DNA from 3 places in the Pseudoalteromonas sp. bablab_jr011 genome. Region 3 is predicted to be linked to each of the others. Evidence: predicted binding sites of a transcription regulator. Region 3 holds the regulator's gene; each other region holds the start of a gene.
The links. The regulator MetJ, encoded in region 3, represses methionine synthesis genes. The targets are predictions, from matches to a motif close to TAGACGTCTAGACGTCTA.
Positions count from the first base shown of each region.

Region 1 (7,734 bases), on a different contig from region 3:
AGCGCCGCCGTAAGTTAATAGTTGGCGTTTTTCTTTGGCACTGGCTAATTGTTTCACGTTGCGCTCAGATTCTATGGTGCTTTTTAGTTTTTCAATTTGTTCGCTTAGCGCTTGGTTTTGCTCAGTGAGGGTTCTGTTTTGTTCTTGTAATTGCGGTAGTTCAATTTCTGCTTGGCGTAATTGCTCTTGCATCAAGGTCATGTCGTTATTCAGAGCTTGAAATTGCTGATGGATACCGGCGTTCTCGCTGATAAACTTCGTTTCTACCCAGCCTTCGCGGTCTTTGTCGTCGCGAATTTTAAAATAACCATTATCTTCTTCTGATAACAAGGTAATTTGAGTACCTGCATCAACTGACCCCAAAATACGGTAGTTTTTACTCGGGCCTGAATGCATAAAGGTATAGAGGTTGTCGACTATGTATGCGGTGTTTCCGTTGTCGCTTGTAGGCGCTTCTTCTGCATAGCTAATGAAAGTGGCGGCTGATAGGAGCAGCCCAAAAATACACTGTTTTAACATCAATCTACCTTGTTAATGTAACCTTGCCCAAAATGGTCAAATTTTTAAATACGTAATGTATAGAGATAGTAGGGATTTCAACTATTAATAGCAAGGCTGATATTGTAATCCAAGACAGGGTTTGAGGGTAAAAATCAGGAAAAAGTTTGCATTAAGTAGCTGCTTTGTTTATTTTGAGCACTTATTTATTTTAAATGTACTCCGCAAAACGAATGGATACTGAGATAGAACTGAAGTTTTTGGTGTCAGATGCCGTTGTTCCACTGATCCCCGCATTAATTACTCAATTTGCAAAAACCGTTACAAATAAACCGTCACGCAGCTTACAAAATGCTTACTATGATACGCCAAGTCGTGAGTTACGCGCACTGGATATTGGTTTGCGTACCCGCTGCTGTGATAACCAGTGCGAGCAAACGATTAAACTCGCTGGCGAAGTTGTAGGTGGATTACATCAACGCCCAGAATATAACTTACCTTTAGAAGGTGGTCGCCCAGATTTAATGGCTTTTGATGCCACAATTTGGCCGCATGGCATGCAAGTTAATGCGATTGCCGACAACCTGTACCCTATTTTTAGTACTAACTTTATTCGTCGCACGTGGTTAATCGAAACCAACAGTGGAGCTAAAATTGAGGTTGTACTTGATAAAGGTGAAATTGCAGCGTCAGGTAAAGTTGAGCTGATCTCTGAGCTTGAAGTGGAATTAATTGAAGGCAGTCGCCACGAGTTATTTGCCCTTGCAGATAAACTGGTTAGCGAATGTAATGTACGTCTTGGGCTATATTCGAAAGCTGCACGAGGTTATGGCTTAGCCGATAACACCCCACTAAAAGCAAGTAAATCGATTGGGTTTGTGCCTCTTAAAAAAGAGGCCACACAAGAACAAGCTTTGGTCGCAGGGATAAATTACGCGATTCGCTTTGTACAAAAGCATGAAGCCTGTTACTTCATCAAGCCGAGCTTAAAAACCTTAAAACGAGTCACTGATGGCATTCGATTAATTCGCCACACCTTTTGGCTGTTCGATGATATTGTTAGTAAAGATGATACAGAGTCATTACGTACTGAGTTAAAGTGGTTGCTGAGTGAGTTGGCGTGGGTTGAAAACGCCATTCAGTTAAAAACCTATACCTCAAAACGTCACGCCTATTATAAAAAAATTAATAGCGCACCAGAGCTAACTCAAGTGATTAACGACCTAAAAGAGCTTCAGCCGAGTATTGACGATGTAAAAGCGTTATTTCACAGCACCCGTTACAACCGTTTGCTGTTGCAATTGACCACCTGGTTGATTGAAAAGCAATGGCGTAAGTCGTGGGGGCAGGCAGAGTTCCAAGCTGCAGAAAAACCAGTAGCAGATATAGCCAAGCGCTTATTTGCAAAAGATTGGCACGATATGCATGAGCTTATTCCTGAACAACAAGCACTGAGTGATAAAGACTATTTATCGTTGCGTACTCGTCTAGAAAACTCTCTTTTAAGTGGTAACTGTTTGGGGGCATTATTCAATAAAGACGACAGAAGCGAGTTTCGTATTCCTTGGTTAGATATTTCGCATGGTATTTACGAGCTCAGTACTCTTGAGTATTTAAAGCAGTTGTGTGCAGGACAAGACGATCAGGAATTAGCAAAGATTCAAACGTGGCTCGAGCAAAAGTCAGAATTTTTAGTGAGCGCCATGGAACAAAGTCGTCATGCCTCATTCAATACTGATCCCTACTGGTTATAAATCTGTGAATCGTTGGCTATTCATTGGGTTAGCGTGGTTTAGTTGTTCAACTGTCGCGACCCCAATAGAATGGCATACATACAAGCAGCAAGAAGGTATAAAGGTCACGTATCAAAAACATGACAGTGGCATTATCGAAATTAATGCATCTGTGGTTGTTGAAGATACCAAGGCAGATGACTTTATGGCCTTACTTAGCGACACCGACAACGCGCCAAATTGGCTCGAAAATGTTCAAAGTGTAACCCTAATAGAGCGGCTTAGCCCCGCAGAGACGCTTGTTTATACGCGCTTTAACTCGCCTTGGCCGGTTTCTGATCGTGATTTAGTGAGCTACTCTTGCTATCACACCTTAAGCGATAATAAAACCGAGCTTAAAATTACCAGCCAGCCCCACGTTAAACCTTTGGTAAAAGGGGTGGTGCGTATTAAAGAGCTCACCGCTTATTGGCGCTTAGAGCAACAGCAAAATAACTTACTGATTACCCACCAAGCGTATGCAGACCCAAGCGGTGCTATTCCGCATTGGTTAAGTAATAAAGTATCTTTAAAAAGTGTGTTTAAGTCATTACAAGCATTGCGTGAACAGCTAAAAAAGAATGCGTTTTCACGGACAAATCCCCCAAGTGTGCCAGGAAAGTGCTTATCTTAGTAAAGCGAAGATGACATTTTAGGTATTTATGAATATTATCTGCGAAGTTTATTCGTACTAGGAACAGCATGAAAGAACCCAAAATCCCCTTGGTCAATAAACCCAACGGCATTGGTATTGGACGTATTTTAAAAGCCACAAGGTGCTCAATTAAAGGTTTTAAGGCCGCATTTAAAGAAGAGTCAGCTTTTCGCTCAGAAATTTATTTAGGGGTGTGTTTATTACCGTTATCGGTTTTTCTGGCGCAGTCACTGACTCATTGGCTCGTGTTGTTTATTCCGTATTTATTACTGTTGATTGTTGAACTACTCAATTCGGCCATCGAAGCGCTGACTGACAGAGTGGGGATTGAATATCATGTACTGTCTGGGCGCGCAAAGGATATGGCCTCGGCAGCGGTGACCTTGTCATTGGTTATTTTAGCACTGGTTTGGCTGGTGGCGATGTATGAAAAGATAATGACGTTACTGTAATTAATACCAATCGCAATAATACTTAATCATTTTGAGCGATTAAACCAGTCGCTATCTGCGTTAAAAATATCTGATTTACGACAGCATGGATGCAGGAGGTAGAGCAATGCAGGAGCAATTGCTGAGAACAACTAAATAACTAAATTTTTGCCTTGTTATCAACGCGGTTTTATTGCCTCAAAATAGACCACTTAATTAAGCGTAATGGTATAAGCGCAATGGTATAAAAATTTAGAGTAAAAAATTAAACACAAAAAAAGCGCCAAAATGGCGCTTTTTCAGTCTGTATACCCTATTACAGGCCAGCAGCTGCGCGAAGTGCGTCTGCTTTGTCTGTACGCTCCCAAGGGAACTCTTCACGACCGAAGTGACCATAAGCGGCAGTCGGTTGATAGATAGGACGCTCAAGATCAAGCATTTGGATTAAGCCGTAAGGACGTAGGTCGAAGTGTTCACGCACTAATTCGATTAGACGTGCTTCTTCTAATTTACCTGTACCAAATGTCTCGATGCTGATAGATGTTGGCTCTGCAACACCGATAGCGTAAGAAACTTGAAGTTCACACTTGTCAGCAAGACCCGCAGCAACCATGTTTTTAGCAACGTAACGTGCCGCGTATGCAGCGCTACGGTCAACTTTTGATGGATCTTTACCTGAGAAAGCACCACCACCGTGACGCGCCATACCACCGTATGTATCAACGATGATTTTACGGCCAGTCAGACCACAGTCACCCATTGGACCACCGATAACGAAACGGCCAGTTGGGTTGATGAAGAATTTCGTTGCGCTAGAGATAAGCTCTGCTGGAAGAACCGGCTTAATGATGGTTTCCATTACCGCTTCTACTAGGTCGTTTTGTGAGATTGAATCACAGTGTTGCGTTGAAAGAACAACAGCATCAATACCTACCGGCTTACCATTTTCATATGCAAATGTTACTTGTGATTTTGCATCTGGGCGTAACCAGTTAAGCTCACCGCTTTTACGAACTTGCGCTTGACGCTGAACTAAACGGTGTGAATACGTGATTGGTGCAGGCATTAAAACGTCTGTTTCGTTACATGCATAACCAAACATTAAACCTTGGTCACCCGCGCCTTGGTCTTCTGGACGTGCACGGTCAACACCTTGGTTGATGTCTGGAGATTGTTTACCGATAGTGTTTAGGATTGCGCACGAGTCAGCATCAAAACCCATGTCTGAATGCGTGTAACCGATTTCACGTACAGTTTTACGTGTAATTTCTTCGATATCAACCCACGCGCTAGTAGTGATTTCACCACCCACCATAACCATACCAGTTTTAACGTAAGTCTCACATGCAACACGGGCATGAGAATCTTGCTCTAAGATAGCATCTAGAACCGCGTCAGAGATTTGGTCCGCGATTTTATCCGGATGACCTTCAGATACAGATTCAGAAGTAAATAAATGTTTTGCCATTGTATTTCTGCTCACAAATATTGCGCTTCACTAACGTCGGTAATAGCGCTAAAAAATTAAGGGGCGTATTTTATCTAAAACAATTATGTTTGCATAGTTATTTTACGCCTAGACGTCTATTTTAAATTACTAATAACATTTCGTTCTTAATAAACAGTGGTAATAGACCCATTTAATACGGATTTTTAATTGCACTGCACCCATACAATAAGTAAGAATGGGGCTTAACAAACAACCAGCGCAAATACATTAAAGGTAGGAGAATTCATGCCATCTCGCAAAGAACTTGCAAATGCTATTCGCGTCTTATCAATGGACGCAGTACAACAGGCCAACTCTGGCCACCCTGGAGCCCCTATGGGCATGGCAGATATCGCAGAAGTACTATGGCGCGATTATCTAAAGCACAACCCGACGAACCCAGAGTGGGCAGACCGTGATCGCTTTATTCTTTCAAATGGCCACGGTTCGATGCTGATTTATTCTCTACTACATTTAAGTGGTTACGACTTACCACTTGAAGAAATTAAAAACTTCCGTCAAATGCATTCAAAAACACCAGGGCATCCAGAGTATGGCTATGCACCAGGTATTGAGACCACTACGGGCCCATTAGGCCAAGGGATCACAAATGCGGTAGGTATGGCAATTGCTGAAAAAGCGCTTGCTGCTCAATTTAACCGTGAAGGCCACGACATCGTTGATCACTTTACCTACGCGTTTATGGGTGATGGCTGTTTAATGGAGGGTATCTCTCACGAAGCCTGTTCATTAGCGGGCACATTAGGCCTGGGTAAACTTGTTGCGTTTTGGGATGACAACGGCATCTCTATCGACGGTGAAGTAGAAGGTTGGTTCAGCGACGACACACCTGCACGTTTTAAAGCATATGGCTGGCACGTGGTGAGTGATGTTGATGGCCATAACCCAGAGGCCATCCGCGCAGCCATCGAAGAAGCACGTAGTATTACCGACAAGCCATCATTAATTTGTTGTAAAACAGTGATTGGTTACGGTTCACCTAATAAGTCGGGTAGTCATGACTGTCATGGTGCTCCACTTGGTCATGATGAGATCAAAGCGGCACGTGAGTTCTTAGGCTGGACAGGCGAAGCATTTGAAATCCCAGCTGATATCTACAGCGAATGGGACGCAAAAGAAAAGGGCCAACAGCTTGAATCAAACTGGGACGAAAAGTTTGCGGCATACGCAAATGCACACCCAGAGCTAGCAGCAGAATTTAAGCGTCGTACAAATGGCGAATTGCCAGCAGATTGGGCTGAAAAGTCACAAGCGTACATCGAAGAGCTGCAAGCAAACCCTGCAAACCCTGCAACACGTAAAGCTTCACAAAATGCACTGAATGCATTTGGTCCATTATTACCAGAGTTTATGGGCGGCTCAGCTGACCTTGCTGGTTCAAATTTAACAATTTGGGATGGTTCAAAAGGCGTAACAGCAGACGACGCAAGCGGTAACTACATCTACTACGGTGTCCGTGAGTTTGGTATGTCGGCAATTATGAATGGTATTGCACTGCACAAAGGCTTTATTCCTTACGGCGCAACATTCTTAATGTTTATGGAATACGCGCGTAATGCGGTACGCATGGCTGCATTAATGAAGCAACCAAGCATTTTTGTATACACGCACGATTCAATTGGTCTGGGTGAAGATGGCCCTACGCACCAACCAGTAGAGCAAATTGCAAGCATGCGTTTAACGCCTAATCTTGTTAACTGGCGTCCGTGTGACCAAGTTGAGTCTGCAATTGCATGGCAACAAGCGATTGAGCGTAAAGATGGCCCAACGTCATTGATCTTCACACGTCAAGGTCTTGAGCAACAAACGCGTACTGCACAACAGTTAAGCGATGTGAAAAAAGGTGGTTACGTACTGAGTTGCGATGGTGAGCCTGAGCTTATCCTTATTGCAACGGGCTCAGAAGTACAGCTTGCACAAGACGCCGCTGCAGAGCTTCGTTCACAAGGCAAAAAAGTACGTGTGGTTTCTATGCCTTCAACTGACTTGTTTGATGAGCAAGACGCAGCCTACAAAGAAAGCGTATTACCAGCAAGCGTAACACGCCGCGTAGCTATCGAAGCGGGCATTGCAGACTACTGGTACAAATACGTAGGCCTAAATGGCGCAGTAGTAGGTATGACGACATTTGGTGAGTCAGCACCTGCTGGTGAGTTATTCAAGCACTTTGGTTTCACGGTTGAAAACATCGTAAACAAAGCAAACGCTTTGTTCTAAGCTTTAGTCGCTAAAATTTAAAAGCCCGCGCGGTCTTAGCACTGCGCGGGCTTTTTTATGGATTTTTGCTGCCAGTCAAAAGATTCGATACGTACCCGACAGATCAGCAATAATTATCACTGCTACTTGGGTACTTTATACCGTAGGGGCGTTTTTAGTGTTTTGGTGAACACATAGGCACTCTATTTGTTTTTTTAATTGCTCAGTGTATAAAAGATAATAAAAAAATCAGCTCACATATAGAGGTTAATTGAATAATCTTCAGTTGCTGCTTACTTAAAATTCGGGCAGGCTGAAATAAAGAAGATTATAAAACATAACAGGAGTGAGTATGACTCAGTTTGACAGTGTAAGTGTTGTAAAAAAAGCGAATGTCTATTTTGATGGTAAAGTTTCGAGCCGTGTTGTGCTTTTTGCCGATGGCAGTACTAAAACATTAGGTTTTATGCAACCAGGAGAATTTGAGTTTGGCACAAATCAAAAAGAGCACATGGAGTTACTTGCGGGAGAGTGGCAAGTGTTACTGCCAGGCGAAACTGAGTGGCAAGCCATGAAGGCTGGAGATTCGTTTAATGTAGACGCCAATGTTACCTTTCGCGTAAAGGTAACTGACTTTGCTGATTATTGTTGCTCGTACACTTAATGAGCAGT
Region 1 covers NZ_JACDWU010000304.1:69,554-77,287, reverse strand. Annotated here, with positions in the region: gene JIG41_RS19870 (TIGR04211 family SH3 domain-containing protein) at 1-519, opposite strand, end outside; gene JIG41_RS19865 (CYTH and CHAD domain-containing protein) at 732-2,252, shown strand; gene JIG41_RS19860 (START domain-containing protein) at 2,218-2,904, shown strand; gene JIG41_RS19855 (diacylglycerol kinase) at 2,973-3,377, shown strand; gene metK (methionine adenosyltransferase) at 3,673-4,824, opposite strand; gene tkt (transketolase) at 5,092-7,083, shown strand; gene JIG41_RS19840 (pyrimidine/purine nucleoside phosphorylase) at 7,415-7,726, shown strand.
Region 1: metK (methionine adenosyltransferase) is a predicted target of MetJ. The motif match lies at 4,926-4,943, and genes of this name have one in related genera.

Region 2 (7,734 bases), on a different contig from region 3:
TGTACGCCACTCTAAATCTTCAACTCGCTCAGCTTGCGCCATCCCTGAGTATTTTGGAGCCAGCTCTACAAGGCGCTCACCCGCACCGGGGTCGGTATTCAGTATAACGTCTTCAACGGCTTTTCTAAGCTCAGCCGGAATATCATCATACACAGCCAACTGGCCTGCATTCACAATCCCCATATCCATGCCCGCTTTAATGGCATGGTATAAAAATACTGAGTGGATCGCTTCACGTACGGGGTTGTTACCACGAAACGAGAACGACACGTTTGACACCCCGCCCGACACTTTACAGTACGGTAGGTTTTGCTTTATTCGGCGCGTGCCTTCAATAAATTCAACAGCATAGTTGTCGTGCTCTTCAATCCCAGTTGCTACTGCAAATATATTCGGATCGAAGATAATGTCTTCTGGTGGAAAACCAATCTCGTCCACTAGAATACGGTAACTCCGCTCACAAATTTCAAATTTACGATCTGCGGTTTCTGCTTGTCCGTCGGTGTCAAACGCCATGACGACTGCGGCAGCACCAAAACGTTTAATTAACTTTGCCTGACGAATAAAGGGCTCTTCACCTTCTTTCAGTGAAATTGAGTTTACAATCGCCTTGCCTTGAATACATTTTAAGCCGGCTTCAATGACTTCCCATTTTGATGAGTCGATCATGATCGGTACTTTAGAAATATCTGGCTCAGAGGCAATCAAGTTCAGAAACTTCACCATCGCGGCTTTTGAATCCAACATGGCTTCATCCATGTTGATATCAATGATCTGTGCACCATTTTCGACTTGTTCACGGGCAACATTAAGGGCGGTTTCGTAATCTTCTTCCATGATCAAACGCTTGAACATGGCTGAACCGGTCACATTGGTACGTTCGCCGACGTTAGTAAATACTGCTATTTGTTGTGTCATTTCGGCTACCTTAGTTTAAGTTACACGCTTCAAGGCCCGATAAGCGCATACGCACTTCAAGCTCAGGCAATGGACGAGGCTTAACTCCTGCAAGGCCTTTGGCAAAGGCTTTAATGTGTGCAGGGGTTGTACCACAGCAACCACCCACAATATTAATAAAGCCTGACTTGCCCCAATCGATTATTTCTTCTGCCATTTCAGGTGCTTCTAAATCGTACTCACCAAACTCATTGGGTAAACCTGCATTAGGGTGAACCGAGGTAAAAGTTTCACAAACGCGTGATAACTCTTCGACATATTGGCGTAATAAATCCGGACCCAGTGCGCAGTTAAGACCAATAGATAACGGCTTAATATGACGAATCGAATTATAAAAAGCTTCGGTCGTTTGCCCCGATAAAGTTCGCCCTGAGGCATCAGTAATGGTGCCTGAGATCATGACAGGCAACGTGCGTCCTGCTTGCTCAAAGGCTTCTTCTACTGCGAACGAGGCCGCTTTTGCATTTAAGGTATCGAATATGGTCTCGATTAAGATTAAATCAACTCCCCCTTCCATCAGTGCCAAGGTTGATTCAACGTATGCTGTCACCAACTTATCAAAGCTAATGTTACGATAACCGGGGTCATTGACATCAGGCGAAATAGAACAAGTTTTTGACGTTGGCCCTAATACCCCCGCCACATAACGAGGTTTACTTGGATCTTTTGCTTCAAATTCATCGCAGACACTGCGAGCAAGCTTGGCTGATTCTAGGTTGATCTCACGGCTTAAATTCGCCATGTCGTAATCTTCCATCGAAATAGTGGTGGCATTAAACGTATTGGTTTCGATAATGTCGGCACCTGCATTAAGGTATGCGCGGTGAATATCAGCAATAATCTTTGGCTGAGTAAGGCTTAATAAATCATTATTGCCTTTAATAAGGACATGCCAGTCTTTAAAACGCTCACCGCGATAGTCTTGTTCTTCTAATTTATGTTCTTGGATCATGGTGCCCATCGCGCCATCGAGGATCAAAATTCGCTGCTTGAGCGCCTCGGTTAATTGTTCGCGTTTATTCACTGCATTACTCGGCATAGTTGTTAGTCCTTACGTCTTGGCTAACTAGGTTAATATCATACGGTGTTGTTTGGTACACGTAGTAGTTTAACCAATTCGAAAACAATAAAAAGGCGTGACTTTGCCATGTTTTCGACGGTTCGTTATCTGGGTTATCGTCAGGGAAATAGTTTTCTGGTTTTGGCGCATCGTCTGACTTTTCGCAGTCGCGTAAATATTCCCCTTTTAATGTATGCGCATCATACTCAGGATGGCCCGTTATATATACTTGGCTGCCTGATTTATTCTTAATTAAATACGCCCCAACACGCTCAGACCCTGCTAATACTACTAAATCATCACAGCTGTTAATTTTTTCAATATCAATGTGGCCATAGCGCGAGTGCGGAACTAAAAAGGTATCATCAAAACCGCGCGTTAACGCGGCATGCTCAAAATAACTTTTGTGCGTAAACACGCCACTGAGCTTATTAGGCATTAACTCTCGTTTTAAACCATAGTGATGATAAAGCCCTGCGTGAGCCGCCCAACATGAAAATAATGTTGACGTAACGTGGTGCTCAGCCCAGTCTAAAATCACTTTTAGCTCATCCCAGTAAGCAACGTCGTCATACTCTAAATGTGCAAGCGGCGCGCCTGTGATGATCATGGCATCGTAGTTATTGTCTTTTACTTCAGAAAAGTAACGATAAAACGTATCGAGGTGTTGCTCTGAGGTACTGCTACTTCGGTGGGTGTCTAAACGCAGCAGCTCAACATTTACTTGCAACGGTGAATTAGCCAACAACCGAATAAACTGCACTTCGGTTTCCACTTTATTCGGCATTAAGTTTAAGATGGCCAAACGCATTGGACGAATTTCTTGCGTTTTCGCACGACTTTTAGGCATTACAAATACGTTCTCTTGACGTAGTTTTACAATTGCGGGCAATTCATCTTTGACTGTAATGGGCATAGTGGGCTCCGAGCATACTTATTAGACTGCTAATTATGAACGGATAGTTAGAAATTTCAACCTCTAGATGTTTAGATGTCCAAATGATTTTTTTATTTGTACTAAAGCAATCTCTTAGGAAGCCAGTTTCGTTGATGCGCAGGCCCTTAAATTGCCAAAAGCAGTGCCTCTACGAATGACGGTTGTGTTTAATCACGATGAAAGAGCATGCATCTCAAAAAGTGGCTTGTTACTGTGTTTAAGCCAACACCGCTGTAAAAATGACTTTTAAGCCTTTGTGCAATGCTTAAAAGCGCTTACTCTGCATTTATGCTCCTTAAATGCATGCGCTATTTTTGCAAAGCAGTACCATGATATTAAGCCCCTGATAAACGTTGAATTCTGTATTTTGAGGTGGTTTGGGTATACAATAGTGGCTGTTAATTTTTCTTATAAATTGAAGGCTCTTTTCATGGTGTTACCAGATAAGTTTATATTCTCGATGAGTCGAGTTTCTAAAGTTGTGCCGCCTAAGCGCACTATCTTAAAAGATATCTCTTTACACTTTTTCCCGGGCGCAAAAATTGGTGTGCTTGGTCTAAATGGCGCAGGTAAATCGACGTTACTTCGCATTATGGCAGGTGTTGACCAAGACTTTGAAGGTGAAGCTCGTCCACAACCTGGCACAAAAATAGGTTACTTACCGCAAGAGCCTGTTTTAGACGAAAACAAAACAGTACGCGAAACCGTTGAAGAAGCCGTAAGCGAAGTTAAAAATGCGCTAAACCGTCTTGATGAAGTATACAACGAGTATGCTATGGAAGATGCTGACTTTGATGCACTTGCAAAAGAGCAAGGCGAGCTTGAAGCAATTATCCAAGCACACGACGGTCACAATATCGATAACGTATTAGAGCGCGCAGCAGATGCTCTTCGTTTACCACCGTGGGATGCTAAAATTGAACACCTTTCGGGTGGTGAGCGTCGCCGTGTTGCCATCTGTCGTTTACTGCTTGAAAAACCAGATATGCTGATTCTTGACGAACCAACCAACCACTTAGACGCAGAGTCTGTGGCATGGTTAGAGCGTTTCTTACACGACTACGAAGGTACTGTGGTCGCTGTAACCCACGACCGTTACTTCTTAGATAACGTTGCTGGGTGGATTTTAGAACTTGACCGTGGTGAAGGTATTCCGTGGGAAGGTAACTACTCATCATGGCTTGAGCAAAAAGATTTACGTTTACAACAAGAACAAAAATCTGAAAAAGCTCGTCAAAAGTCAATTGCACAAGAACTTGAATGGGTTCGTTCAAACCCGAAAGGCCGCCAAGCTAAGTCTAAAGCGCGTATGGCACAGTTCTCTGAGCTACAACAGAACGATTACCAAAAACGTAACGAAACGAATGAGCTATTCATTCCACCGGGTCCACGCTTAGGCGACCAAGTTATTGAAGTAAAAGGTCTTAAGAAGAGCTTTGGCGATCGTGTTTTAATCGACGACTTAAACTTTGCTATGCCAAAAGGTGCAATCGTAGGTATTATCGGTGCCAATGGTGCGGGTAAATCAACCTTATTCAAAATGTTAAGCGGTGAAGAAAAGCCAGACAGTGGTGAAATCCTTGTGGGTGAAACTGTTGAGCTTGCTACCGTTGATCAGTTCCGTGGCGACATGGATGAAAGCAACACCGTTTTCCAAGAGATCTCTAACGGTCAAGACGTATTAAAAATTGGTAACTTTGAATTCCAAAGCCGCGCCTATGTTGGTCGCTTTAACTTCAAGGGTAACGACCAACAAAAATTCGTTAAAGACTTATCAGGCGGTGAGCGCAACCGTTTACACCTTGCAAAACTATTAAAAGCGGGTGGTAACGTATTACTACTGGATGAGCCGACTAACGATCTTGATGTTGAAACACTTCGTGCACTTGAGAACGCAATTCTAGAGTTCCCAGGTTGTGTAATGTGTATCTCGCATGACCGTTGGTTCCTTGACCGTATCGCTACACATATTCTTGATTACCGTGACGAAGGCCAAATTAACTTCTTCGATGGTAACTACACAGAATACGAAGAGTGGTTGAAGAAAACCTTAGGCGCAGAAGCCGCACAGCCTAAGCGTATTAAATATAAAAAGATTGGTTAATTTACCGTCTTATTCAAAAGCCCCTTCTTGGGGCTTTTTTGTGGCCGATAAGGTTTACCAGCAATCGTTTCACTCACACCTTGCATATTGAACTATACTGATTTTAGCGAATTAAGTTAATGAAACGACAATGACTTGGGGATCACACCATGAATGAGCGTAGACAGTTTTCTCGGGTATTATTTTCTTGCCCTGCAACGCTTTGTATTGATGAGTATAAGTATCAATGTCAACTGCTTGATTTATCCTTGCATGGTGCGCTTATAACCAAAAGCGATTCATTTTTAGTTCCTATCCACAGTAAAGCCGTTTTATCGTTTACCCTACCCGACTCAACTGTAGAGATTAAAATGCAAGTCGAGTTGTGCCATGTAGAACAGCAGCATGCTGGACTTATTTGCGAACATATTGATATCGACAGTATCAGTCATTTGAAGCGCCTGATTGAGCTGAATTTAGGCGATGAAGGCCTATTACATCGTGAGTTAGCACACTTAATTCACATGCCAGAGTAAACAACGGCGAATAAATTCGCTATGCTGTAGCAAATCCCGTTATTAAATGAGTTATGTACTTAAACCCCCACTTACCCTTGGTATATCACCCTAATTATTCCTTTAGCTTCGATCCTAACCATCGCTTTGTAATGAGTAAATTTGCTTATTTATATGACCATGTTCATAGCCTTGGCCTGATCAGTGATAATTTAGTACAGCCGGTATTAGGCAGCCCCGCACCACTGGAGCTGGTGCATTGCGATGACTACATTAATGACCTGTGGCATAACCGCTTGGATGAAAAAGCCATGCGCCGAATTGGTTTACCTTGGTCTGAACAATTGATGGCACGAACATTCACAGCCCCACTTGGCACCTTACAAACCGCACGCCTCGCTTTAAAACATGGGCTTGCCTGCCACTTAGCTGGCGGCACTCATCATGCCCATTATGATTTTGGTTCGGGTTATTGCATGGTAAACGATTTAGCGTTCACCAGTGAAACACTGATAAAGAGCGGCGAAGTGACCAATGTGCTGATTTTTGACTTAGATGTTCATCAAGGAGATGGCACTGCAGCCATGCTCACCCATCAACCCTATGCGTATACGTGTTCGATTCATTGTGAGAAGAACTTTCCATTTCGCAAATCAGCCAGTGATCTCGATATTGGCTTAAACCCGGGTGTTAGCGATAAAGAGTACATTGCCATCGTTGATGATACGGTAAGTTACTTACTAAAAACCCTTAATCCAGATTTAGTACTTTACGATGCAGGCGTTGATGTATGGCAGCAAGATGGCCTAGGAAAATTAGATATAAGCTGGCAAGGTATTGAACAACGCGACCATTTAGTCCTTAAGCGTTGCCTTGAACATAATGTGCCTGTCGCAACGGTCATTGGTGGTGGCTATGATAAAGATCATCGCCGCTTAGCCGCTCGTCATGGCATTGTGGTTGAGCAAGCTGCACAGTTTTAGTGATACCACTTGTAGTCACACGAAAGATAGTGAGAGATTAGTTAAAAAATTGGTCTAACTCGTTTTTTAACTAACGAAACGAAAAAAGGCCCGGTGGAGAAAAAACCGGGCCTTTGCTACTGTAACATTGGGATATGTTAGCAACTTTTTTCTAAGTTAAAACCAGTAGCTGAGGAGCTACTGAGTGGTAATCTAAAGCCATCGCTATGCTCAAAACCGTAATATTTACTATCGAAAAAGCAAACACTTGGCGCGCCCAACCGCTTACATCAATATTGCGACGATAACCTCTGAGCGCCATAAGCAACCACCAAAAACTCGTTGTACAAGCTACAGCCATGAAAGCTAAACCTGTATAACCACTAATGGTTAATAACATCACAACCAACGCATACACGGCGATATATAAAACAATGTGATGCTTTGCCTTTTCGATCCCTTGCGCTACGGGTAACACGGGAATTCTGGCCGCTTGGTAGTCGTTATAACGAAAGATTGCAATTGCATATGAATGAGGCATTTGCCATAAACTAAACATTACCAATAAAATCACAGCACCGGCATCAAACTGTCCCGTTACCGCACAATAGCCCACCACAGGTGGAACTGCGCCCGATAAACTACCGACAAAGGTGCCATACACAGAACGACGTTTCATATATAAGCTGTATACACCGACGTAAATGACGTAACCAAACGTAGCAAATAAGAGTGCCACCACGTTGGTATAGACGGCTAATAATGTGAAACCAAAAACACCCAGCACGATGCCATGTGCCATAGCGGCCTTTGCTGACATTTCGCCAGTGACTGTGACGCGTTTGCGAGTGCGCGCCATTGCAACATCAATATCACGATCAATCACATTATTGATAGCGCATCCAGATGCCACAACTAAAGATAACCCAAGCAAAGTTGCGACCATTAACCATGGGTCAACATCGCCACGAGAGGCTAGCAAGAATCCCCCCGCAACAGAGATTAAATTGCCCATGATAATGCCAGGTTTAGTGACATTTAAATAACGTCGAAACACTTCCTCGACTCCTCTAATATTCTGCACAAACGCAAAATTACGAAAGAAACTAGCTAATAACAGACTGTAAGAACTGGAGACACAATCTCAAACTAACCAGCTCCTTTCGTAAATCTTTATATCAATTACATAAAAATAATTGTTATTTAATACATCATCATGG
Region 2 covers NZ_JACDWU010000285.1:94,409-102,142, forward strand. Annotated here, with positions in the region: gene metH (methionine synthase) at 1-918, opposite strand, end outside; gene JIG41_RS17290 (homocysteine S-methyltransferase family protein) at 929-1,996, opposite strand; gene metA (homoserine O-succinyltransferase) at 1,986-2,933, opposite strand; gene ettA (energy-dependent translational throttle protein EttA) at 3,385-5,058, shown strand; gene JIG41_RS17305 (PilZ domain-containing protein) at 5,208-5,573, shown strand; gene JIG41_RS17310 (histone deacetylase) at 5,627-6,535, shown strand; gene cyoE (heme o synthase) at 6,687-7,571, opposite strand; gene cyoD (cytochrome o ubiquinol oxidase subunit IV) at 7,718-7,734, opposite strand, start outside.
Region 2: metA (homoserine O-succinyltransferase) is a predicted target of MetJ. The motif match lies at 2,998-3,015, and genes of this name have one in related genera.

Region 3 (7,734 bases):
GGCACTTAATTACGCCTTATTACATCTCTGAAATTCAAGATTCTGCTGGAACAACTTTATATAAAGCCACACCAGAGCTTGCCTGTGATACCCCAGAGCAAAAGGTCACGCCCGATTTTGCAACACTTGATGATAGCCAACTGATGGCCACAGAGTTAGAACACAACGCTCAGCCTCGCTGCGCGCCTCGTATCATCTCAAAACAAAATGCTTTCTTAATTTCGCAAGCAATGCACAGCGCAATTTGGGGTGGCGGAAGCTGGGCACATAAAACAGGTTGGAGTGGTACTGGCTGGCGTGCACAAGCGCTTGATCGCCGTGATCTAGCAGGTAAAACCGGAACCACGAATGACTCTGTTGATACATGGTTTAGTGGTTTTAATCGCAATGTACTGACCTCTGTGTGGGTTGGCTTTGATAACCCAGGCAACCCATTGGGTCGTTCAACCTACAACAGTAACCTTGATAAGTCACAAATATCAGGGGCTGAATCAGGCGCAAAAACGGCCCAACCAGCTTGGGTTGATTTTATGCGAGTTGCTTTAGATGGTATGCCTGAGGCACCGATTGAGTTTCCAGAAGGCTTAGTGTCTGTGCGCATTGATTTAGCAACAGGGTTACTGAGCCATAAAAATGATTACACCAGTCGCTTTGAGTACTTTATTAAAGGCACCGCTCCGACGAAGTATGTCCTTGAGCAACCGACTAATGTGTTTGAAGAGTCACTTTCTACAGAGGAAGAGCTGTTCTAAACAGTCACTTTAACACCTTTATTCGACTAATAAAAAAGCGCCCATTGGGCGCTTTTTGCTTAGCTATTTAAACTAAGATCAGCAAAATTATTTTAAGTTATTCACTAACCAGTAAAGGTCTGAATGAACTCCCGCAGCAGTCACTTCTTTTCCTGCACCAGGGCCTTGAATGACGAGCGCGTTGTCTGTGTACCACTGCGAATTAATCACAAAAATATTATCACCCGGCTTTAAGCTGGCTAATACATCATCGTGTGCAACATTCACTAAGCCAACGGCTGCTTTCGCTTTACCATCAACGAGCGTAATTGCACCGGTGTAGCGAACAACTTTATTTTCGGCCTGTGCAATGGCAGCCTTTTCTTCGATGAATGCATCAAGCAAATGCCTGTTCGCAAGGAAGTCTTGCCAACTTCCTGTTGCCAGTTCTTCAGGCATCAATGGCGTTAATGCAATGTCATCAAGCTCTAAATCTAACCCTAAATCGCGGGCTAAAATAAGTAACTTGCGCTGCATATCTCGGCCAGATAAATCTTCACGCGGGTCAGGTTCGGTGTAGCCCATTTGCTGCGCTTGTAGCACAAGTTCAGAAAACGGAACACTACCATCATAGCAACTGCACAACCACGACAGCGTCCCCGAAAAAACCCCTTCTATACGATGAATGCTATCACCACTATTTTGTAAGTCTGCCAACGCAAAGTTAATTGGTAAGCCCGCCCCTACACTGGTGTTATAACGCCACAACAAATTACGCTCAGCTAAATTAGAGCGCAATGTTTGATACCAATCATTTGCCGCTGTGCCTGCATATTTATTGGCACTAATTAAATGACAATTAAGCTCAACGAGTGCTGGGTATAATTGGCTAAACGCTTCACTGGCGGTGATATCAATCACCACTTTGTGTTCGTAATCAAGTTCGCTAATACGTGTTAGCAGTGTTTCTTTATCGTAGTGTTGGGCTTCACTTTGCCACTGCGCTTGCCACGTTTCTGTGTTCAAGCCACTGGCACTAAATAGCATTTGCTTTGAGCGTAATAATGCCACGACTTTAATCTGATAATGAGCTGATAACCTAACAAACTGAGCCTGTAACTGTGATAGAAAGACTTCACCAACATTACCCAGCCCCGCCACGATAATAGCCAGTTCTTGACCCTTGTTGACCAATTTATCATGCAACAGGGTCAGTACATCGCTGTCTATAGCTTGATCGTTTAGTAGCAGCACATACTGTTGATCTTGTTGTACAAAACGCGGATGAATACTTTGCTCTTTAAGGAGCGAAATTGCTTGTTCAGCTAACTGGCTCACATCGCTACTTGGTGCCACAACCGCGCAGCCGCTTAAATTAGATTCAACAATATTAGCCCGCCCAGCAAGGTGACTCACCACTTGATGAGTACTGTGCCCTGGTACCAGCAAATAGGTATCACCTTCTTTCACAAAATGATGCAAACTGTGCTGAATTAGCTGACTCAGCTCCCCCACTTCACCTGTGCTTAGCGTATCAACACGCAGTAAATCGATATTATCTAAGGTCGTAATAAAACGCTTCGCCTTGCTATACCCTTCTTTTACAACCTCAGTTGGACTGGCATCACAATCAAAGCTACTTCTTACAACAAGTTTAATGTCGCTGTCTTTAAGCGGTGATAAGGTTTTTGCATGTAAAACAGGGTTACCTAAGCGAGCTAATAAATTAGCTTGCTCTCGGCACACTTTTGCGTATTTAACGGCGTTTTTCACCTTACGAGGGTCTGTACTGAATACACCTTGGGTATCAGTCCAAATAGACACTTGCTTGGCAAAGGTATAGCTTGCTAACAAGGTCGCACTGTAGTCACTGCCATTACGACCCAGTGTTACCGTCTTACCCTGACAATCTGCAGCGATAAAGCCTGTCACCACATTGATCTTTGCTTTACTGATCGCATCGGTGCATTGCTGTTGATTCTTTTGATGCAATAGTTGGCCATCATTTAATGTAAATAACTGCCGTGCATCCACATCCTGTGCTGCCACACCCAGCTGATTTAGATAGCCCGCTAATAAACGCGCAGACCATACTTCTCCATGTGCTAGCAACACGGCTTCTTGTAGTTGCTGTTTTGCAATAAGTGTATTTAATAGCGCCAGCTCATCTTTTAATTGTGCCAATGCCTGCTGCTTGTTTTTTGCTACTAACAGCTGCTCTATTAAGGCGCGCTGATTATTATCAATCAGCAATAAAATATCACTAACCGCTTGGCTATCTTGCTGTTGATAACTTTGCCAAAGTTTTACCAAGGTGTCGGTTGTTTTGCCCGATGCAGACACCACCACACAATCACCTTGCTGCGTATTTGCTAAAACAATATTTGCCACAGCATGATAACGCTCCGCAGAGCTTAAGCTTGAGCCACCAAATTTATGAACAATATTTACCATTTTTCTACCACAATGCCGTATGTGCTGGCGTTAACTTAAAAGTGCTGCTTTGTTGCGTATTGGCTTGCGTGTGCGTTTGCGTCGCGTTGCTCTGAACGGCTTGCTGCCCCTGACCTGGTTTAACTAAATTGAAAACACGGTCTAAATCGGCAATTAAATCTTTTACATCCTCAATGCCAACAGAGATACGAATTAACGTATCACCCACCCCTGCTTCTAAGCGAGCTTTTGCCTCCATTCCAGCATGAGTCATGGTCGCAGGGTGACAAATTAAACTCTCAACGCCCCCCAATGATTCGGCTAAGCTAAACTCTTTAAGGCCTGTTAGAAAAGCCGCAGCGTCATTAATGTCGCCTTTAATATCAAAACTCACCATGCCACCAAAACCGCGTTGCTGTGCTTTAGCGAGCGCATGCTGAGGATGAGAAGCGAGACCGGGATAATATACTTGGCTCACAAACGGTGAATCTTCTAAATATTCTGCGATTGCAAACGCATTCTCTTGGTGCTGTTTTAAACGCACATTTAAAGTGCGTAAACCACGCAGAGTAAGATAACTATCAAACGGTGCACCCGTAATACCAATATTATTTGCCCACCAAGCCAGTTCATCACCCAACTCTTGCGTTGCTGCAATAACAGCACCGCTAACCACATCAGAGTGACCGTTAATGTATTTAGTCGTTGAGTGCACGACTATATCAACACCAAACTCAATCGGGTTTTGCAAGGCCGGCGATAAAAACGTGTTATCAGCCGCAACAAATGCACCGCATTGTTTAGCAATGGCGGTAATCGCTTTAATATCTGTTAGGCGTAAAATGGGGTTACTGGGTGTTTCAATCCAGATTAGTTTAGGTTTTATCGCTAAGATTTCTTGGTGGTTTTCAGCTTTTGTTAAATCAAGTACTTTTAGTTTCAGTAAACCGCGCTTCTCTAATGAGGTAAATAAACGATAGCTACCGCCGTAACAGTCATGTGGAATAACCAAGGTATCATCGCTATTCAAAAGCTGTGTCGTTAAGTGAACAGCCGCCATGCCTGTCGCAGTAATAATGCCTTTAGCTCCGCCCTCTAGTTCAGCGAGTGTTTCGGCTAAAATATCACGGTTAGGGTTACCACTGCGGCCATAGTCATATTGGCGCTTAGTATCAAAATCAGCGAACGAATAGGTGGTTGATAAGTAAATTGGTGGAACGACTGCACCATGGTGTTTATCGGCTTCAATGCCATGACGAACAGCAATCGTCGCTTTATTTTTTTCACTCATTTCATCACCTACTCAGAATTGGATGTTTAGACGTCTAAAAGGTTAGATGATCAAATATGAGAAGTCAAAGCATTTATCGCCATTACATAGAAGTTTATACATTTACACGACTAGATGGCTAAATAACTAGTATTTGACTATCTTTTTTAAAGCGATAGAATTTCCGCATCTTGCGCTGTGGATAAGGCGTAAACAACTGACAACCGAGGCAACGAAACAACTTATGGCTAAATGGAACGGTGAATACATTCACCCATATGCAGAACACGGTAAAAAATCAGAGCAAGTAAAAAAAATTACCGTATCAATTCCGCTGAACGTATTAAAAGTATTAACTGATGAGCGCACGCGTCGTCAGATTAATAATCTTCGTCATGCCACTAACAGTGAGCTACTGTGCGAAGCCTTTTTACACGCTTTTACAGGTCAACCATTACCGAATGACGACGACCTTCGTAAAGATAACCCTGAAAAAGTACCTGAAGAAGTAAAAAGAATTATGCAAGAAATGGGGTTAGATATCCCCGTACTTGATTCAGAGTAAATATTTCGGCCACCGGATCGTAGCCGATTTCTCAGACATAAAAAAACTCAGCCTTGGCTGAGTTTTTTATTTGCAGTTAGTAATACCCACCCGATTAATCAAACGAATAGGTACCTAATTATTTAACGCATGTAGTTTTCTGGCATGTCAATTTGCGCCACACCAGACTCAACAGCTGCTTCTGCAACAGCACGTGCAATACGTGGTAATAAGCGTGGGTCCATTGGTTTTGGAATAATGTACTCAGCACCAAACTCAAGTGAATCAACACCCGACGCCTTAAGCACTTCGTTAGGCACGGGCTCTTTCGCAATACTACGAATAGCATGCACCGCTGCAATTTTCATTTCATCGTTAATTGATGTCGCACGCACATCAAGCGCACCGCGGAAAATGAATGGGAAACACAATACATTATTAACCTGATTAGGGTAATCAGAACGCCCTGTTGCCATAATTAAATCATTACGTGCACCGTGTGCAACAGCTGGCGCGATTTCTGGATCAGGGTTTGAACATGCAAAAACCACCGGCTTATCTGCCATCAGTTTTAAATCTTCAGCGGTTAATAAGTTAGGGCCAGATACACCAACAAATACATCAGCATCGGCTATTACATCTTGCAAAGTGCGCTTATCGGTATTGTTAGCAAATAGCAATTTATACTCGTTTAAGTCATCACGACGTGTATGGATCACGCCTTTGCGGTCAAGCATATAAATGTGCTCACGCAATGCACCACATTTAATAAGTAGTTCCATACATGCAACCGCTGCTGCACCGGCACCTAAACACACGATAATCGCGTCTTCGATATCTTTACCCTGTACTTCAAGCGCATTTAGCATGCCTGCTGCTGTTACGATTGCAGTACCATGTTGGTCATCGTGGAAAACAGGGATGCTACAACGCTCAATAAGCGCTTTTTCAATTTCGAAACACTCTGGCGCTTTAATATCTTCTAGGTTGATACCACCAAACGTATCGGCAATATTTGCAACAGTATTAATGAAGTCTTCTGTCGTGCGGTGTTTTACTTCGATATCTATCGAGTCTAAACCTGCAAAGCGTTTAAATAAAAGTGCTTTACCTTCCATCACAGGTTTTGATGCAAGCGGACCTAAATTGCCTAAGCCTAAAATTGCGGTACCGTTTGAAATAACCGCAACCATATTACCTTTGCCGGTGTATTTATAGGCATTTGCTGGATCGGCTGCTATCTCACGGACGGGCTCTGCGACACCTGGACTATATGCTAGAGCGAGATCATTAACCGTTTCTGCTGGTTTAGTTAGTTCTACACTAATTTTACCTGGAACGGGGTGAGCGTGGTAATGTAATGCTTGTTCACGAAAATCTGACATAACGCGATAGTATCCTGCAATAAGTTAAAAAGTGAGAGGGCTTGCATCTGTACGATACCTGTAATATATAAAAATTCCAAGTATTATCAGGTCTATCCTGTTATATGCTATATCGCTTAATTTTAAAGGATTTCCCAACAATTTCTGCACATAGTTTTAATTCACAACAGATAAAAATTCATCTATTTGTGGCCATTTAAGCACCTGTTTTTGTATTTTATAGGCACGAACACAGCAAATAACCGAAACTTAGCAAAATGAGCAACTTTAACGAACTTAACAGCATTTATAGGTGAAGTTCATATAAATTGTTACTTTTTACAACTTTTGGAATCATTTATATCATTCAAAATATAGCGAAGGGATCACTATTTGTCTGCATTATTAGCGATATATTGGGCATAACAAACAGAAATAGTTATGCACATAAAGCGTGTAGGCATGGGATATAAAAAAGAATGGTTCTGAATTACAGGCATAAAAAAAGCACCCAAAGGGTGCTTCTTTCAACTAAACAGCAAATATTACTTCTTGCTGCTAAGTGCACCGAAGCGCTTGTTGAAACGATCAACACGGCCGCCAGTGTCTAAAATCTTTTGCTTACCAGTGTAAAACGGGTGACACTCAGAACATACGTCTAAGTGGATGTCTTTACATAAAGTAGAGCTAGTTTCGAATTTGTTACCACATGAACAAGTTGCAGTGATAGCTTCGTACTTAGGGTGAATACCTTCTTTCATAGGAACCTCTAGTTAAGGCCGCATCGCTCTCCAAACCCGAAGTCTGGCACCATACGTCGTTAATACAATTAATAGGTCGCGTATTTTATAGCTCAAGCAGCCTCTCGACAAGCTTTAAATTCATCTTTAGCTAAAAAAATAAACAAGTCATCAAACGTTCAGTATTTGTTGGTAGGTTTTTAGCACTAATTTTAGTACATTAGCAACACACGCTATTTTTCTATTCTTAATTCAGTTGAGTTGTTATGCACTTTGTAGAAGTTGCCATAAAAGTCCCTTTACAGCGTACCTTCGATTATAAAGTTGAGCAGCTGCTACATAGCCCTGAGCTGCGAGTAGGCATGCGTGTGCGTGTGCCTTTTGGCTCTCAAAAAAAGATAGCCGTCGTACTGGCAATCAAAACCAGTACCGATGTACCCGAAGATAAAATTAAAGCCATTATTGATATTATAGACGATGCCCCTATTTTATCTGAGCAACACTTAGCACTGCTAAAATTTACTGCTCGCTATTACTGCTACCCACTTGGTGAAACAATTCATACAGCGCTTCCAGCGGCACTGCGCCAAGGTGAATGCCCAGACAAAACCAGTATAAATATGGTTGAACTGACCGACAAAGGTGCAAAATT
Region 3 covers NZ_JACDWU010000097.1:148,000-155,733, forward strand. Annotated here, with positions in the region: gene JIG41_RS04300 (penicillin-binding protein 1A) at 1-752, shown strand, start outside; gene metL (bifunctional aspartate kinase/homoserine dehydrogenase II) at 840-3,185, opposite strand; gene metB (cystathionine gamma-synthase) at 3,190-4,455, opposite strand; gene metJ (met regulon transcriptional regulator MetJ) at 4,679-4,999, shown strand; gene JIG41_RS04320 (malic enzyme-like NAD(P)-binding protein) at 5,122-6,363, opposite strand; gene rpmE (50S ribosomal protein L31) at 6,888-7,103, opposite strand; gene priA (primosomal protein N') at 7,349-7,734, shown strand, end outside.